Regions from separate parts of the Bacillus sp. LQ16 genome, predicted to be linked through region 1. Evidence: riboswitches for the same ligand, from Rfam matches in the RefSeq annotation. Region 1 holds a riboswitch; the other holds the start of a gene.
What was found. Region 1 has a riboswitch for S-adenosylmethionine ahead of AC3EMB_RS26840 (bifunctional O-acetylhomoserine aminocarboxypropyltransferase/cysteine synthase). Riboswitches for the same ligand answer to the same signal wherever they lie in the genome.
Positions count from the first base shown of each region.

Region 1 (8,856 bases):
TCCCATTATGGAACTTAACGATTCCAGCAGTGCTACACACATATATTGATTATTTAAACCGTGCTGGTAAAACGTTCAAATACACGCCAGAGGGTCCAGTTGGCCTAATCGGTGATAAGAAGATTGCATTATTAAATGCACGAGGCGGCGTATATTCAGAAGGTCCAGCAGCTGAGGTAGAAATGGCTGTTAAATATGTAGCAAGTATGATGGGCTTCTTCGGCGCAACAAACATGGAAACAGTAATTATTGAAGGACATAACCAATTCCCAGATAAAGCGGAAGAAATCATTGCTACAGGTCTTGAAGAAGCAGCTAAAGTAGCAAGTAAATTTTAATTAAAATTATAATCGTCACTCGAAAAAGCAGCATTAACATGTAAACGTTAATGCTGCTTTTTTTATATTTTTAGTTCATCAGCAAGTTTTTTTAATTGAATTCGATCTCGTATGTAATAGGTTCTTCCGTCTTTTTTTAAGTAATTTTGTTGGCAAAACTGATTTAATACATATAAAAGATGACGGTAGCTGACATTTAAATATTCCGAGGCCTCAGTATGCTTTTCTATATAACAATTATTTTGTTCTGTTAATAAAATAAAAGCAGCTAATCGATTTTCAAAAGGATAACTATAGTTTTTTGCGTAATTTTCAGTGCGAGTAATTGTCTTTTCTCCAATAAATTTGCATAAGTGCTGTAAAAACGTTGCATCTTGTAATAAAAGTTGCTGACAATCTTTAAGAGGAAGTGCCAAACAAACACAATCTTCTAGTACTTCAACGGACTTAGTAATATTTTCTACTCCTATTAATCCTAATTCCCCGATAAATGATGGTGCTTGAATAAAATTAATTAATGAAACCTTCCCGTTTTTATGACTCATATATATTTTTGCCTTCCCAGAAATTAAGTAATAGAGATAAGGGAGAGCATTTCCTTCGCTACATATCATCTCTTTCGTTTGAAAAGAATGCAGCTCTACATATGGCAAGACATGAAATGAAAATAGGGTATGGAATTGATGGATTTGCATGTATTGATAAATTTCTTCCTCATTTTTGCTGATTTTCATATTTTCACCCCTATGTATAGTATGAGATATCTCCTATTATCTTTACAAGAAGGAATGATACGATTTATGTAAATTTGTTTTTGTAGAAAAGAGAGTGTGATGAATTTATGAAAAAATATAAAACATTGCTATTTGATGTAGATGATACATTATTAGATTTCCAAAAGGCTGAAAAAATGGCTTTACGGGTGCTTTTTGAAGAGAAGGGAATCTCTTTAACAGACGAGATAGAGGCTCGTTATAAAAAAATAAATAAAGGTCTTTGGGATGCTTTTGAAAAAGGTGAACTATCACGCAATGAAGTTATAAATACACGATTCTCTCTGTTGTTTCAAGAGTATGGAGAAGAAGTAGACGGAATATTATTCGAAAATAATTACCGTAACTACTTAGAAGAAGGAAATCAACTCATGCAAGGTGCGTTTGAATTTATAAATCAAATTCAAGGGGAGTATGAGTTGTATATAGTGACAAATGGTGTTTCTAAGACGCAAGATAAACGTTTGCGTAATGCAGGGTTACATTCATTGTTTAAAGATGTTTTTGTTTCAGAAGATACAGGTTTTCAAAAGCCGATGAAAGAGTATTTTGATTATGTTTTTGAACGGATTCCTAACTTTGCACCTGAAGAAGGGCTGATTATTGGTGATTCATTAAGCGCTGATATTAAAGGTGGATATGTAGCGGGAATTGATACTTGTTGGTTTAATCCAGAAAGGAAATTAAATGATAGTGGGATTATACCGACATATGAAGTGCATAATTTTGAGGAGTTAGAAGCGTTATTAAAGCAGCATGTGTAATAAAAAAATAGGCAGTGGAGCTTTCGTCCCCACTGCCTATTTTTATTAATTTTTATTTTCGTTATGTTTTGGGAGTGGAAAGGCATTCCCGATAGCAGCTGCACCAAGCATGGGCAATAGTAAATTAAGCGGGAAAAACATAAGTAATAGTAATGTTATAGCTATTGGCTATCGTAACGCATAGCTTGAAATTGCTGTCGTTACGATAGCAACGGATGCTACTGGATCTATAGGAAGAATAGATGCTATAGCGTATCCAATACTTGATCCGGAAAATATAATTGGGAATATATGTCCACCCCGCCACCCTGTGTTCAAACAAACGGCAGTAATACACAACTTTAAAATCCCTGAAAGAAGTAGTATCCAAAAAGATAAATGGCTCCATTCAACAACTAACTCTTTTAATTGATGTTCCCCTGAAAATAATGTGTACGGAAGAAAAGTTCCTGCAATTCCTAATAAAATGCCACCGATAATTCCGAGTGTCAGCTTGTATTCCCTAAAAGGGTGAATTAACTTCTCTAAAGTGAATTCTAACTTGAAATAAAAGAAACCAACTATAGCACCGATACTAGCAAGTGGAAGAAATGCGATCCATTCATTGAAAGAAAGTGCACCTTCCCCGAAATCAACAATAAAGGATCCACGATTATCGAGTTTACTCAGTAGTAAATAAACAGAAAAACCTGCGAAAGTAGTAGCTAAGTATACAATTGCCTTTTTTCCTTTAGAAAAAGCAGCAATTTGTTCCCCCTCATTTTCATTCGGTGCTAAATAACCGAATAATGGTGCGTTAAAAATGACACTTAAAGTAGCGCCAATTCCAATCTCGGTTAGCTCATTCATACCCTTTAAGGCAAATTTAAAGCGATCCCCTACCCATGTGCACAGTCCGCCTATAATTCCAACTAGTGCGGCTTCTGGACCAAGACTAGCTCCGAAAATTAAAACAATAATCGCTGTTAAAGTAGCCTGATGGACAAAGCGATATTCGATTCGACCAGTTTTTTTATATTCAGTCATCACTTCAGGCATAAGGCGTGGATATATACCGAAATATTTTTGTGATAGACCAACGAGGACCCCGCCAATTATTGTTACGCAAAGGGTGTAATAAGAGGGATAAGAGAGAACTTCAGGCAAGTATCCCCAAATAAAGTGGATTCCAATATTTATTGTGACTAAAAATAACCAGACTGTAGCTCCTACTATAGATCCTAGAAGAATGCCATATAGAGCAAGTATGTACTGCATATCTTTTTTATTTGTCATGTTATACCTCCGTTATGTAAATCTCAGTAGGGAAAAAGTGAAATATACTAGTGGAAAATGGATTGAATATATATAGTATCTTTTTGAGAGGACCGCCTATTCAACATATAGGCTGAATTTTAGAGAATTTGAATTTATAGGTTAAATTACTTATTTAATTTTATAGACTGATTTGAGTTTTTTAAAGGTCTTTTTTGAAATAGACTAGAATATATTTCTTTTGTTGCTTTATATGAAACTGTTAACATTTATTTTAGAACATTCAGAAAAACTGTTTGACATTAGGAAATTATTGCTATAAAATCAACGGTAATTGCATAGTCTTATCAAGAAAAGGTGGAGGGACAGGCCCGATGAAACCTTGGCAACAGCCGTATAACGGAATTGTGCCAAATCCTGCAGGTAGTAATCCTGAGAGATAAGAAAGAGCCTTTAGAGCGTGTTTTCAAACTGCTCCTTTCTTGTTTTCAGGAAAGGGGCAGTTTTTTATTTTGTATAAAAGAAAGGAGAATGAGAGATGGGAGAATCATGGGGAAAAGGAACGATTTGTGTGCAAGGTGGCTATACGCCAAAGAATGGTGAACCACGTGTTTTACCACTTTATCAAAGCACAACGTATAAATACGATACTTCGGATGATTTAGCAGCTCTATTTAACTTAGAGGCAGAAGGATATATTTATACGCGTATTGGAAACCCTACTCTAGCCGCATTTGAGCAGAAGTTATCAGATTTAGAAGGCGGTGTAGGAGCTGTTGCAACGGCTTCTGGGCAAGCAGCTATTATGCTCGCAGTTTTAAATATTTGTAGTAGTGGGGATCATTTACTTTGCTCTTCAACTGTTTACGGGGGAACGTTTAATTTATTTGGGGTGAGTTTACGTAAGCTTGGCATTGATGTTACGTTCTTTAATCCAAATTTAACGGCAGATGAAATTACGGCACTTGCTAACGATAAGACGAAACTTATCTATGCAGAATCATTAGGAAATCCAGCGATGAATGTTTTAAATTTCAAAGAATTTTCAGCTGCCGCTAAAGAATTAGAGGTACCTTTTATCGTTGATAATACATTAGCAACTCCTTATTTATGCCAAGCGTTTGAATATGGGGCAAATATTATTGTTCATTCTACGACTAAATATATCGATGGGCATGCGAGCTCTTTAGGCGGTATTGTAATTGACGGTGGAAATTTTGATTGGACAAATGGAAAATATCCTGAGCTTGTTGAACCAGATCCAAGTTATCACGGTGTAAGTTACGTTCAAAACTTTGGTGCAGCAGCATATATTGTGAAAGCACGTGTTCAACTATTAAGAGATTATGGAAATTGTATGAGCCCATTCAATGCATATATTAGCAATATTGGCTTAGAGACTTTGCATTTACGAATGGAGCGTCATAGCGAAAATGCTCTGGCAGTAGCTAAGTGGCTTGCTAATCATGAACGTATTGAATGGGTGAATTATCCGGGATTAGATAGTAATGAAAATTACTCGTTAGCACAAAAGTATTTGAAAAAAGGTGCTAGTGGGGTTTTAACATTTGGTATTAAAGGGGGATTAGAAGCAGCAAAAGAATTTATCGCAAATGTAAAACTAGCAACTCTTGTAACGCACGTAGCTGATGCACGAACTTGCGTTATACATCCCGCTAGTACGACGCATAGACAATTAAATGCTGAAGATCAGCGTTTAGCTGGTGTTACATCTGATTTAATTCGTTTATCGGTTGGTATAGAAGATGTTTCTGATATTATTGCAGATTTGGAAGCAGCTCTAGTTGGAGGCAAAACACATGCCGATCATAATTGATAAAGATTTACCGGCTCGCAAAGTGTTGCAAAAAGAAAATATTTTTGTAATGACGAAGGAGCGGGCAGAAACACAAGATATACGCGCTTTGAAAATTGCTATATTAAATTTAATGCCAACGAAGCAAGATACAGAGGCACAATTACTTCGCTTAATTGGAAACACACCGTTGCAATTAGATGTTCATTTACTTCATATGGAATCACATCTGTCTCGTAATGTAGCGCAGGACCATTTAACGAGCTTTTATAAAACGTTTCGTGATATTGAAAATGAAAAATTTGATGGGCTCATTATTACAGGAGCACCAGTTGAAACTCTTTCTTTTGAAGAAGTAGATTATTGGGAAGAGCTTAAACGTATTATGGAGTATTCAAAAACGAATGTAACATCTACGCTCCATATTTGCTGGGGGGCACAGGCTGGTTTGTACTATCATTATGGTGTTCCAAAGTATCCCCTTAAGAAAAAAATGTTCGGTGTATTTGAACATGAGGTTTGCGAGCAACATGTGAAATTGTTACAAGGATTTGATGAATTGTTTTTTGCTCCGCATTCTCGTCATACAGAAGTACGAGAGAATGATATTAGAGAAGTGAAAGAATTAACATTGTTAGCAAACTCTGAAGAAGCAGGTGTTCACCTTGTTATTGGGCCAGAAGGAAGGCAAGTTTTTGCCCTTGGACATAGCGAATATAGTTGTGAGACGTTAAAACAAGAATACGAACGAGATCGTGACAAGGGATTAAATATTGATGTGCCAAAAAACTATTTTAAACATAATAATCCAGATGAAAAGCCGCTTGTTAGGTGGAGGAGTCATGGTAATTTATTGTTTTCTAATTGGTTGAATTATTACGTGTATCAAGAAACCCCTTATATATTGTAAAGAAAGATTGTGTAACACGTGGCAACGTTTTCCTTGTAAAGATTAACTTATATTTTTCCGAATGTTCAAAATACATTGTTTTTCAGATTTTTTACTCATATAATTTCATCTAAACACAATTTTTGAGGGGTGGACAGTACTATGAAAGAAATTCAAGTTGGGTTATTAGGTCTTGGGACAGTTGGCAGTGGTGTGGTTCGTATTATTACGGATCATCAAGAACGACTTATACACCAAGTAGGTTGTCCAGTGAAGGTAACGAAAGTATTAGTGCAAAACATTGAGAAAGAGAGAGAGGTAGAGGTACCTTCTACTCTATTAACACAAGATGCAAATGAAATTTTAGATAATCCAAATATTGATGTTGTCATCGAAGTGATGGGTGGCATTGATGATGCAAAATCATATATTTTACAAGCTTTAAAAAGCGGAAAGCATGTTGTAACTGCAAATAAAGACTTAATGGCATTACATGGAGCTGAATTATTAGCGACAGCAAAAGATAATAAGGCTGATTTATTCTATGAGGCGAGTGTGGCAGGAGGAATTCCAATTTTACGCAGTATCGTAGAAGGACTTTCTTCAGATCTTATTACGAAAGTAATGGGAATTGTAAATGGAACGACAAATTTTATTTTGACGAAAATGTCAGACGAAGGGAGAGCATATAACGACGTGTTAAAAGAAGCCCAACAACTTGGATTTGCAGAAGCAGATCCAACATCAGACGTAGAAGGTTTAGATGCAGCAAGAAAAATGACGATTTTAGCTACTCTCGGTTTCTCTACAAATGTAGAGCTTGGAGATGTGAAAGTAAAAGGGATTACCTCTATTACAGAGGAAGATATTGAATACAGTAAGAGCTTAGGTTATACAATTAAATTAATCGGTCTTGCAAAACGAGATGGTGAAAAATTGGAGGTTACAGTTGAACCAACTTTACTTCCAAATACACATCCTCTTGCGGCAGTACAAAATGAATATAACGCTGTGTATGTGTACGGTGAAGCAGTTGGAGAAACGATGTTTTATGGACCAGGCGCAGGAAGTTTACCGACAGCGACAGCTGTTGTTTCGGATTTAGTTGCTGTAATGCAAAATATTAGATTAGGGGTAACAGGAAATAGTGCTGTAGTCCCACAATATCAAAAAGTATTAAAAGAGCCAGACGAAATTGTCGTGAAAAAGTTTTTAAGACTTCATGTAAAAGACGAAATTGGTGTATTTGCAAAAATTACTTCATTGTTCTCTGAGCGTGGCGTTAGCTTTGAAAAGATTATTCAAATGCCGCTTGAAGAGAAAGGAAAGGCTGAAATTGTAATTGTAACGCATCGTGCGTCTCTTGCTGATTATGATTATATTCTACATACGTTGCAAGGGTATGAAGAAATCGATTGTTTGAAAGCGAACTATCGAATTGAAGGGGATGCTAAGTAGTATCTCTTACCATAAAACAGAAAGAGCCTATTAAGCAGCTTGCTTAATAGGCTCTTTTCTATTTAAAATCTGCGTACCAACTTGAATAAATGCTTGGATAATCCAGCCTGTTGTAAAGGATAAGATGATTGTTCCAAAATAGATAGGTCCATCTAATAAAAAGCTTAACGTTAAAAATAAAAAGGCTAATGAAATCTCTGTTCTTCTAAACGTCCATTTTTTCTTTTCAGCAACCGTTAAAACGAAAGCTTCTTGAGGCGCTGCGCAAAGGTTTGTAGAGACGTAAAGACCAATTCCAGCTCCAACGAATAGATTTCCGCAAATAAGTGTTATATATTTTGGAAGAGAGCGGATAGCGTCCATAATAGTTGTAATGGAACCAATCCAATCAACAAAAAGAGAAATAAGAACCATCGTTACAATTGTACCGATTGTAATTTGTTTTTTATTCCAAAAGAGTACGATAAGTGTAAAGGCAAAGTTAATCATGAAAATCCAAAAACCAATGCTTATCCCCAAATTTTGATATAGTGCAATAAAGAAGGAATCATAAGGACTAAGTCCAAAGGAAGTAATTGTTGTCATCATATTAATACCGATGGCAAGAATGAGTAAACCGCCAATGAAAAATATATATTCTAATTTGAATCGAAGCATAGTTGTATATCCTTTCTAAATGTATTTGCTAGGAAAGGATATATTGTGGAAAGCTTACCAGGTCAAGGGAGAATTTTTGTGAGAAGGGGAAAATGAGATGACAAATATAAGAAAGATTGCTGAACTTGCTGGAGTATCTGTTTCAACTGTTTCACGTGTACTAAATAATCATCCGTACGTAAATGAACAGAAACGAAAAGAAATTTTAGCAATTATAGAAGAATTAAATTACACGCAAAACGTGAATGCAATTCATTTAGTGAAAGGAAAAACGAATGTAATTGGCGTTTTATTGCCACACGTAAATGATCAATATTATAGTGCTATTATCGAGGGGATATCAAAAGAAACAGCAAAGAATAATTATAATATGATGCTTTGCCAGACAAATTATAGCGAAGAAAGAGAACTAGAAATTTTAAATATGTTAAAAATGAAAAAGCTTGATGGGGTTATTATTTGTTCTCGGACAAATAGTAAAGAGAAGCTTGAAGAATATACGAAATTCGGCCCGATTGTTATGTGTGAAGAAATAGATTCGAAGTATATTTCAAGTGTCCATATCGATTACTACAAAGTATTTTCACGTGGGATGAAAAGCTTGATAGATGCCGGTCATACACGTATTGGATATTGTATTGGAAGAAGTAATAGCGTTAATAGCCAAAGACGAAAGAAGGCGTACGAAGATTCGCTTCAACAGAGTATCGTAACACCGTTAGAGACCTGGAAATTTGAGGGATGTTTTACAGTGGAAGATGGACGCAATGTAATTAGAGAATGGGCTCATATGTCAGTAAAACCGACGGCGTTCCTTGTATCTTGTAACCATATTGCAGCGGGGATGGTTACAGAAGCAAAAAAACAAGGAGTTCGTATTCCAGAGGATATTACGATTATCGGGTGT
Region 1 covers NZ_CM173491.1:5,287,375-5,296,230, reverse strand. Annotated here, with positions in the region: gene AC3EMB_RS26860 (FMN-dependent NADH-azoreductase) at 1-338, shown strand, start outside; gene AC3EMB_RS26855 (transcriptional regulator YeiL) at 401-1,072, opposite strand; gene AC3EMB_RS26850 (YjjG family noncanonical pyrimidine nucleotidase) at 1,180-1,875, shown strand; partial or broken gene AC3EMB_RS26845 (chloride channel protein) at 1,921-3,150, opposite strand; SAM riboswitch class I at 3,471-3,575, shown strand; gene AC3EMB_RS26840 (bifunctional O-acetylhomoserine aminocarboxypropyltransferase/cysteine synthase) at 3,668-4,966, shown strand; gene metA (homoserine O-acetyltransferase MetA) at 4,950-5,855, shown strand; gene AC3EMB_RS26830 (homoserine dehydrogenase) at 5,997-7,292, shown strand; gene AC3EMB_RS26825 (YczE/YyaS/YitT family protein) at 7,323-7,949, opposite strand; gene AC3EMB_RS26820 (LacI family DNA-binding transcriptional regulator) at 8,047-8,856, shown strand, end outside.

Region 2 (8,856 bases), 1.1 Mb from region 1:
TCTGTTTTTGCAAAAACTTTTGCTAAACTTTTTATTCGTCTTGTTGAAAATGGTGAAGTTGCTTCGAATATTTGTGAGGTTGGTGGGGGAACTGGAAAGTTTGCCTATGATGTTTTACAAGAATGGAAGCAATTATCTCCAAAAACCTTTATTGATTTAAACTATTCAATGATTGAAGTGAGCCCTTTTCATAGGAAATTACAGCAGGAGCACCTTAGCTCATTTTCTAATGTATCGTACTATACCTCTTATAGTGAAATGGGAGATTCTTTCGAGGGAATTCTTTTTTCGAATGAGTTGTTTGATGCATTTCCTGTTGAAATAATTGAGAAAAGAAATGGTATGTTGTATGAAGTGCGTATTACATATACAGAGGAAGGAAACCTTTCAGAAGTATGTAGGCCGTTAGATAAAAGAATTGGTCGATATTTATTGAAATATAATATTCATATTGCTGAAGGGCAACGTTTTGAAGTACCAATTGTGATGGAGGAGTATATAAAAGAAATCGCGAAATGGTTTCAAAAAGGTATATGTATTACAGTTGATTACGGATACACAAAAGAAGAATGGATGCATCCAGCACACCGTGAAGGAAGTTTGCGAGGTTATTATCAGCATAAGCTAATACGTAACCCACTAGCGCATCCAGGTGAAATGGATCTTACTACTCATATTCATTGGGACGAGCTAAAGGAGATGTTTAGTATGCAAGGAATGAGTGCAGTATGGCATAAGAAACAATCTGAGTTCTTGTTAGCTGCAGGGATATTAGAACAGCTTAAGAGCCATCAAGATATGAATCCTTTTTCTGAAACGCAAAAACAAAATCGAGCAGTTCGTTCTATGATTTTGAATGGAGGAGTAGGGAGTGCGTTTGATGTTGTTATACATACAAAAGATATGCAACATTTACATTTGGATCGGTATGTAACAATATAAAAAACAAGACACAGTATATACTGTGTCTTGTTTTTTAATACGACTTATGTAGTATTATATATTTCCTCTCATGATATATATTTATATTAAAGATATGAGATAAAAAATATAGAATACGTTCTTTTTCTTCGATTATTAGTCCCTAACCTAATAATACGCGAACGAGTTGAATTATTGTTTCGTTCTCTACTTTGTAATAAATTTCCAATCCTTTTCTTTCACTAGAAACGATTTTAGCGCTTTTTAATTTTGCTAAATGCTGTGAAATTGTAGATTGTGGCATGTTTAAGCCAGTGTACATTGTAGAAACGTTGCTTGGACCGCGCTCAATTAATCCTTTTACGATACATAAACGAACAGGATGAGCCAGCACTTTTAATAATTCTGCATTACTTTCATATAGTTCTAATTCTTTTTGAAAGGTTTCTAACATGTTCTTTTCCACCTCCGTGTGAGCTATTATACCATACTATACATACCAAAAATTTAAAGAAAAGAAAATAGTTGTTGCAGAAAAAAAGTCCTAAAGTAAAGAAATTGTAAGAAAAGAGACCATGATGTAAATAAAATAGGTAAATTAGCACGTTTTTGTAAAATGACATTTTTGGGTGAAAATTTCGATGCGTTTTAAAAATTGAAAGATATAGATATATTTGTAACACAATTTTATCATGATTTTCTTATTCTTTCAAATGAATATACGAAATTTTTAAAATAATATGACAAAGGAATTATAATGATATATATAGAATATAAAACAGGTTAAAAGAACAGAAGCTGAATGTAATTCGCTTCTTTATGGTGATAATGAAATATTTGATTACGGCTGATAAATCTTAGGATAATCAAGTCATTAGTCATTTATTCTAAAATTCATCTTTTAGCAACGTTAAAAATCTGTGATTCCATATGTTCTCGTAAAAATCAATTGTCTCTTTTGCGGACATAAAAGGATTATTCAACGTAGAGGTTGTTTTCTGTATCATAAAGTTTTCGTATCCCAGTCCGTGGGCAAACTTAATCGTAGCATCCATACAGTACTCTGTTTGGGCACCGCAAAATTCAATGCGATTTACAGATAATTGATCTAAAATTTCTTTTAAGTTTGTTTTATAAAATGAATTTGCATGTGTTTTTCTTACAAAAAAATCTTGTTCTTGAACATCAAGATCGGTATGAATAGCCCAAAGTTCTTTCTCGGGTACTAAATCATCATCACAATGTTGAACAAAAAGGATTGGTTTATTTAATTTTCTGTATGAAGAAATTCTTTTATTTACTTTTGTTAGTAAGTTCTGTAAATCAAATAAATGCTCTCCGCCATAACATACGCCATTTTGTAAATCGATAACGATTAAAATATCTGCACAAGTATTCATTATTTTTACCCCTTTTTCATTTTTTAATATATCAATTAATCAATTTTTTAGAAATAGATGATATACTTTTATTTTTTATGGACTATAAGAAAAATTTCAAATGACTATAACTAAATCGCATAAAAAGAAGATATGAAAACCTATTCTCATATCTTCTTTTTTCTCTATGCATTTACAGGTTCTTCTACATAAGAAAGGGCATTTTCAAAATCGGATATTAAATCGTTAACATTTTCAAGACCGACTGATAACCGAAGTAATGAATTAGAGATTCCTCTTTCATCACGAGCTTCTTGCGACAGTGCTGCATGTGACATTTTTGCTGGATAAGAAAGAATTGACTCTACAGCTCCTAAACTAACTGCAAAAACAGGTAATTTTACTTTTGATAAAAATTGGCGGAGTGCATCTTCTGACTGCAAAGTAAATGATAAGACTGCTCCAGCTGATGTTGCTTGAGATTGTTGAATATCAAATCCGAGATGTGTTTGTAATCCCGGATAATAGACATTTTGTACTTTAGCGTGCTCTTGTAAATAATGTGCAATTTTATTGGCATTTTTAGCTGAATGCTCGAGGCGTACATGTAATGTTTTTAGACCGCGAAGTACGAGAGAACAATCTTGAGGTCCTAAAATAGCACCGAATGCATTTTGTAAAAATCCAAGCTTTTGAGCGAGTTCTGCATCTTTTACTACTGCTAATCCGGCAGTAACATCACTATGCCCAGCAATAAATTTTGTGGCACTATGAAGAACAACATCAGCTCCAAGTTCAAGTGGTTTTTGGAATAGTGGTGTCAAAAATGTATTATCAACAAAAGTAAGAGCCCCAATAGATTTTGCAAGTTTAGAAACCTCGCGAATATCTGTCACCTTTAAAAGTGGATTAGAAGGTGTTTCTACATAAAAGAGCTTTGTATTTGGTTTAATGCTTTGTTTTATTTCTTCTAAATTGGTCATATCAACAAATGTATGTGAAACACCGTAACGGGAGAGTACCTCAGTTATCACTCGGTAAGTGCCTCCGTATACATCTTCTGAAATGAGTACGTGATCACCTTGTGAAAGAAGGAGGAATGCAGTGGAAATCGCTGCAATGCCTGATGCAAAGGCGAATCCCTTTGTTCCACCTTCTAATAAAGCAATGATATCTTCAAGAGCTTCACGAGTTGGATTTCCTGACCTGCTATAGTCATATTTTCCGAACGTATCTACATCAAACTGGTGAAAAGTTGATGTGTTATAGATAGGAACGTTCACAGCTCCTGTTTGCGAGTCATGTTTATATTGGTTGTGTAGTAAGAGTGTATCTATAGAATAACTCATATTCTTACACCTTCTTTTACAAGTTTAATGGCTTGCTTTAAGTCTTGAATTAAATCGTTACTATTTTCAATGCCAACGGAGAATCGAAGAAGACGATTACATACACCGTTTGCTGTTCTAATTTCTTCAGGAATATCAGCATGTGTTTGCGTTGCTGGATAAGTCATTAAACTTTCTACACCACCAAGACTTTCGGCAAATGTAATTAAGGATAAAGATTGTAAGAATGGATTAATCCAAGCTTCATCTTTAAGGCGAAATGAAATCATGCCGCCTCTTCCAGGATAAAATACATCTGTCACCCCGTCTTCATCATTTAAATATGCAACAACTGCTTTCGCATTTTCTTCATGCTGTCTCATGCGAAGCGCTAACGTTTTCATACCGCGAATTAATAACCATGAGTCAAATGGGCTTAAAACTGCACCTGATGCATTATGATAATGAGCGATTTCTTCACAAAGTTCCTTTCCTTTTGCAACGACAAGTCCGCTTAGTACATCGTTATGTCCCCCTAAATATTTCGTTGCGCTGTGAAGTACAATGTCAGCACCTTCTGTTAATGGTTGCTGTATATAAGGTGTGTAGAATGTGTTGTCTACAATAAGAAGTAGTCCGTGCCTTTTCGCTACAGTTGCGACAGCAGCAATATCAGTAACTTGCATTAATGGATTAGTTGGAGTTTCTATGAAAATAGCCTTCGTTTCAGTTGTGATAGCTTGCTCAATTTGTTTAATAGACTGTGTATTTACGTATCTACATCGAACATTCCACTTTTTTTCATGTTCAGAAAATAATCGATACGTTCCACCGTATAAATCTTCAGATACAATAAGTTCGTCTCCAGAGCGGAATAGAGAAAGGACGAGGAGAACAGCCGCCATCCCTGAACTACAGGCATAACCTTGTTCGCCATATTCTAAGTCTGCGATTGCCTGTTCTAAAAGACCTCGAGTTGGATTGCCAGTTCGTGAATAGTCAAAGCCAGTAGATTTACCAATTCCTTCATGACGATAAGCGGTTGAGAAATAAACTGGTGGATTAACCGTTCCAGTTGTAGTTTCACTGCGATTGCCGATTTGTGCTAGTTTTGTTTCGATTGTTGACATGTGAAAATTCCTCCTTTTTAAATTGAAACATTAAGTGAATATAAAATAAAAAAAGCCTTCTAAGAAGAAGGCTTTCGGTTTGAATAGAGTCTTCTTCTCATCTGTCAAATCTTTCACAATTTGCTGGAATTAGCACCTTATTAACAAAATGTTAATGGTTGCTGAGGCGTCACAGGGCCAGTCCCTCTACCTCTCTAGATAAGAATGTTCGTATGAAATTTTTATTATGTTTTTAACTTTACAACAAAAGATAATTGAATTGCAACTTTATTTTGAAAAATTTTTATTTTTCCGCAAGTGTCATTGACTTTTACTTTTGTGCATGCTAAATTTATTAAAAAATTAACAAACATTGTTAAAAGGGGAACGCATTTCCTTTTAGCTACATAAATAAAATAATAAAGACAACTCTTATTGAGAGCGGTGGAGGGAAAGGCCCTGTGAAACCCGGCAACCTTCAAACGAAATGTTTGAAACGGTGCTAATACCTGCAAAACGAATGTTTTGCATAATAAGAGGAGGAACGATTATGTCCCCCTCTTCAAAGTGAAGAGGGGGTTTTTATATTGATAGAAATGAGGGAGATTCGTGAAATTACTAGATTTATTATCAAAAGGAATTGTAATAGGTGATGGTGCGGTTGGAACGTTATTGCATTCACATGGCTTGCAAAGTAGCTTTGAAGAATTGAATGTATCTGATCCAGACTTAATTATATCGATCCATAAACAATATGTAGCTGCTGGAGCAGATGTAATTCAAACGAATACGTATGGAGCAAATGAGGCGAAATTACGTATGTACGGCTTAGAAAATCAAGTTACAGAAATTAATAGAGCGGCAGTAAAACTGGCGAAAGCATCTGTTACAGATAAAAATGCAATTTTAGGAACAATTGGTGGTATGAAACATATCGGAGCCGTTACAACGACTGATATGGAAAGGGAGTTTATGCTACTTGAACAGGCAGGGGCTTTACTAGAAGAACAGGTTGATGGATTACTATTAGAAACTTTTTACGATGAATTTGAATTACTTCATGCTGTTAAAGTATTGCGTAAGCAAACGAACATTCCAATTGTTGCTCAATTAGCGTTACATGAAGCAGGTACGACTCAAAATGGAAATGATGTCAATGAAATATTAAAGCAACTTATAGATTACGGTGCAAATGTTGTTGGATTAAATTGTCAACTAGGGCCGCTTCATATGACGGAGGCTTTCAAAATGATATCGATTCCGCAAAATGGCTATTTATCAGCATACCCAAATGCAGGTCTCCCGAATTATGTGGAGGGACGTTACGTATATGAGGGAAGCCCAGCTTATTTTGAGGCGATGACGCCGAGATTTATTGAGCAAGGTATTCGGTTATTAGGTGGTTGTTGTGGTACGACTCCAGAACATATTCAAAGTATGAAGCACGCTGTTGCGAATGTTACACCTGTAATAGAAAAAGACACCATTCAAAGGCCGAAAGTTGTTCATACGCATGAGAAACGTTCGAAGGCTCACGTCACTCTAGCAGAGAAAGCGAAAAAACAAACGACAGTTGTAGTGGAATTAGATCCACCGAAAACGTTAGATACACAGCGGTTTTTTGAAGGAGCAAGAGCTTTAAAAAGAGCGGGAGCAGATGCTATTACTCTAGCAGATAATTCATTAGCATCGCCTCGTATTTCTAATATGGCAATGGGTGCGTTATTAACGAAGCATGATATCCCGGTATTGACACATTTAACGTGTAGGGATCATAACGTCATTGGACTACAATCTCATTTGTTAGGTTTATCGGCGTTAGGGATGGAAGAAGTGTTAGCTTTAACTGGTGATCCAGCGCGCGTTGGTGATTTTCCTGGTGCAACTTCTGTATACGATTTGTCCTCTATTGAGCTCATTAAAATGATTAAAGAAATGAACGATGGACGTTCAATTTTAGGGAAATCAATTGGACCGGCGACAAGGTTTTCTGTAGGCGGCGCATTTAATCCTCACGTGAGGCACTTAAAAGCAGCGGTTAAGCGAATGGAACGAAAAATAGATGCTGGAGCGGAATATTTTTTAACTCAGCCAATTTACGATATCGCGTTAATTGAAGAAGTGTATGAAGCGACAAAGCATTTGGAACAACCTATTTTTATTGGAATTATGCCGTTAGTAAGTAAGCGGAATGCAGATTTTCTTCATTTTGAGGTACCGGGTATTACTCTTCCAGAAGAAATAAGAGAGAGAATGGATGGACACGAAACGAAAGAGGCGGCAATTGAGGAAGGGATTCGCATTTCGCAAGAATTGATCGACGCAGCGATGAAATATTTTAATGGTATTTATCTTATTACACCATTTTTAAAATATGAAATTACAGAACATCTTGTTAAATATGTAAGAGAAAAGCAAGAAGTGAAAGAAGGTATTAATTGATGAAGTGTATAGAAGAAAAATTACAAAATAGCATTTTAATATTAGATGGTGCAATGGGAACAATGATTCAGCAAGAGGATTTAACTGCTGAAGATTTCGGAGGAGAAGAGTACGAGGGCTGTAATGAATATTTAGTAGAAACAAGACCAGACGTTATTTTAAAGATTCATAAAGCTTATATTGAAGCTGGAGCGGATATTATTGAAACAAATACATTTGGGGCAACGAATATTGTACTAAGTGATTATGAGCTGTCTCATTTAGATGAAGAACTAAATGAAAAGGCAGCACTTTTGGCGAAGCAAGCTGTTAAAGAAAGCGGTAAGGAAGTATATGTTGCGGGAGCGATGGGACCAACAACGAAAGCAATTAGTGTTACTGGTGGTGTGACTTTTGAAGAATTGATTGAGGCTTATACAAGGCAGGCACGAGGATTATTAAAAGGAGAAGTTGATGTATTACTCGTTGAGACGAGTCAAGATATGCGTAACGTGAAAGCAGCTTATATTGGAATTCAAGCTGCTTTTGAAGAACTGAAAAAAACGGTTCCTATTATGATTTCAGGAACGATTGAGCCAATGGGAACGACTCTGGCTGGGCAAACAATTGAAGCTTTTTATTTATCAGTAGAACATATGAAACCATTATCTGTTGGGTTAAATTGTGCGACTGGTCCGGAGTTTATGAGGGACCATATTCGTTCACTATCTGATTTATCGGAGTGTTACATTTCTTGTTATCCAAATGCAGGTCTTCCTGATGAAGATGGACATTACCATGAGTCTCCATCTTCTCTCGCTGAAAAGGTGAAGCGATTTGCTGAAGAAGGATGGGTTAATATTATCGGTGGTTGTTGTGGCACGACACCAGAACATATAAAAGCAATGAAAGAAGCACTAGCATCTCTTAAGCCTCGTGACCATCATGAGAGAGAAGGACATGGAATTAGTGGATTAGAGGCACTGCAATATGATGAGTCTATGAGACCGTTATTTGTAGGTGAAAGAACGAATGTTATTGGATCACGTAAATTTAAACGATTAGTAGCAGAAGGGAAATTTGAAGAGGCTGCTGAAGTGGCAAGAGCGCAAGTGAAGAAAAATGCTCATATTATTGATATTTGTATGGCAGATCCTGATCGTGATGAAATAGAAGATATGGAGAAATTTTTGACAGAAGTTACGAAAGTGTTAAAAGTACCGATTATGATTGATTCAACGGATGAAAATGTTATGGCAAGAGCACTTACTTATATTCAAGGAAAAGCTGTTATCAACTCTATTAATTTAGAAGATGGAGAAGAGCGTTTTGAAAAGGTAACACCGCTTCTTCGTAAGTATGGTGCTGCAATTGTAGTTGGTACAATCGATGAAGATGGTATGGCAGTAAGTGCTGAAAGAAAATTAGAAATTGCAAAAAGAAGTTACGAATTATTAACGACGAAATATGGGATACGCCCGTCAGATATTATTTTTGATGCACTTGTGTTTCCAGTAGGGACAGGTGATGAAGAATATATTGGTTCAGCGGCAGCGACTATAGAGGGCATTCGCCTTATTAAAGAAGCGTTACCAGAGTGTTTAACGATTTTAGGTGTAAGTAACATATCATTTGGTTTACCACCGGCTGGACGTGAAGTATTGAATTCCGTCTTTTTATATCATGCTACGAAGGCTG
Region 2 covers NZ_CM173491.1:4,141,841-4,150,696, reverse strand. Annotated here, with positions in the region: gene AC3EMB_RS20900 (class I SAM-dependent methyltransferase) at 1-942, shown strand, start outside; gene AC3EMB_RS20895 (ArsR/SmtB family transcription factor) at 1,085-1,375, opposite strand; gene AC3EMB_RS20890 (cysteine hydrolase family protein) at 1,809-2,321, opposite strand; gene metC (cystathionine beta-lyase) at 2,486-3,649, opposite strand; gene metI (cystathionine gamma-synthase/O-acetylhomoserine thiolyase) at 3,646-4,758, opposite strand; SAM riboswitch class I at 4,853-4,963, opposite strand; SAM riboswitch class I at 5,167-5,276, shown strand; gene AC3EMB_RS20875 (bifunctional homocysteine S-methyltransferase/methylenetetrahydrofolate reductase) at 5,347-7,179, shown strand; gene metH (methionine synthase) at 7,179-8,856, shown strand, end outside.
Region 2: another riboswitch for S-adenosylmethionine. It lies ahead of metI (cystathionine gamma-synthase/O-acetylhomoserine thiolyase); the one in region 1 lies ahead of AC3EMB_RS26840 (bifunctional O-acetylhomoserine aminocarboxypropyltransferase/cysteine synthase).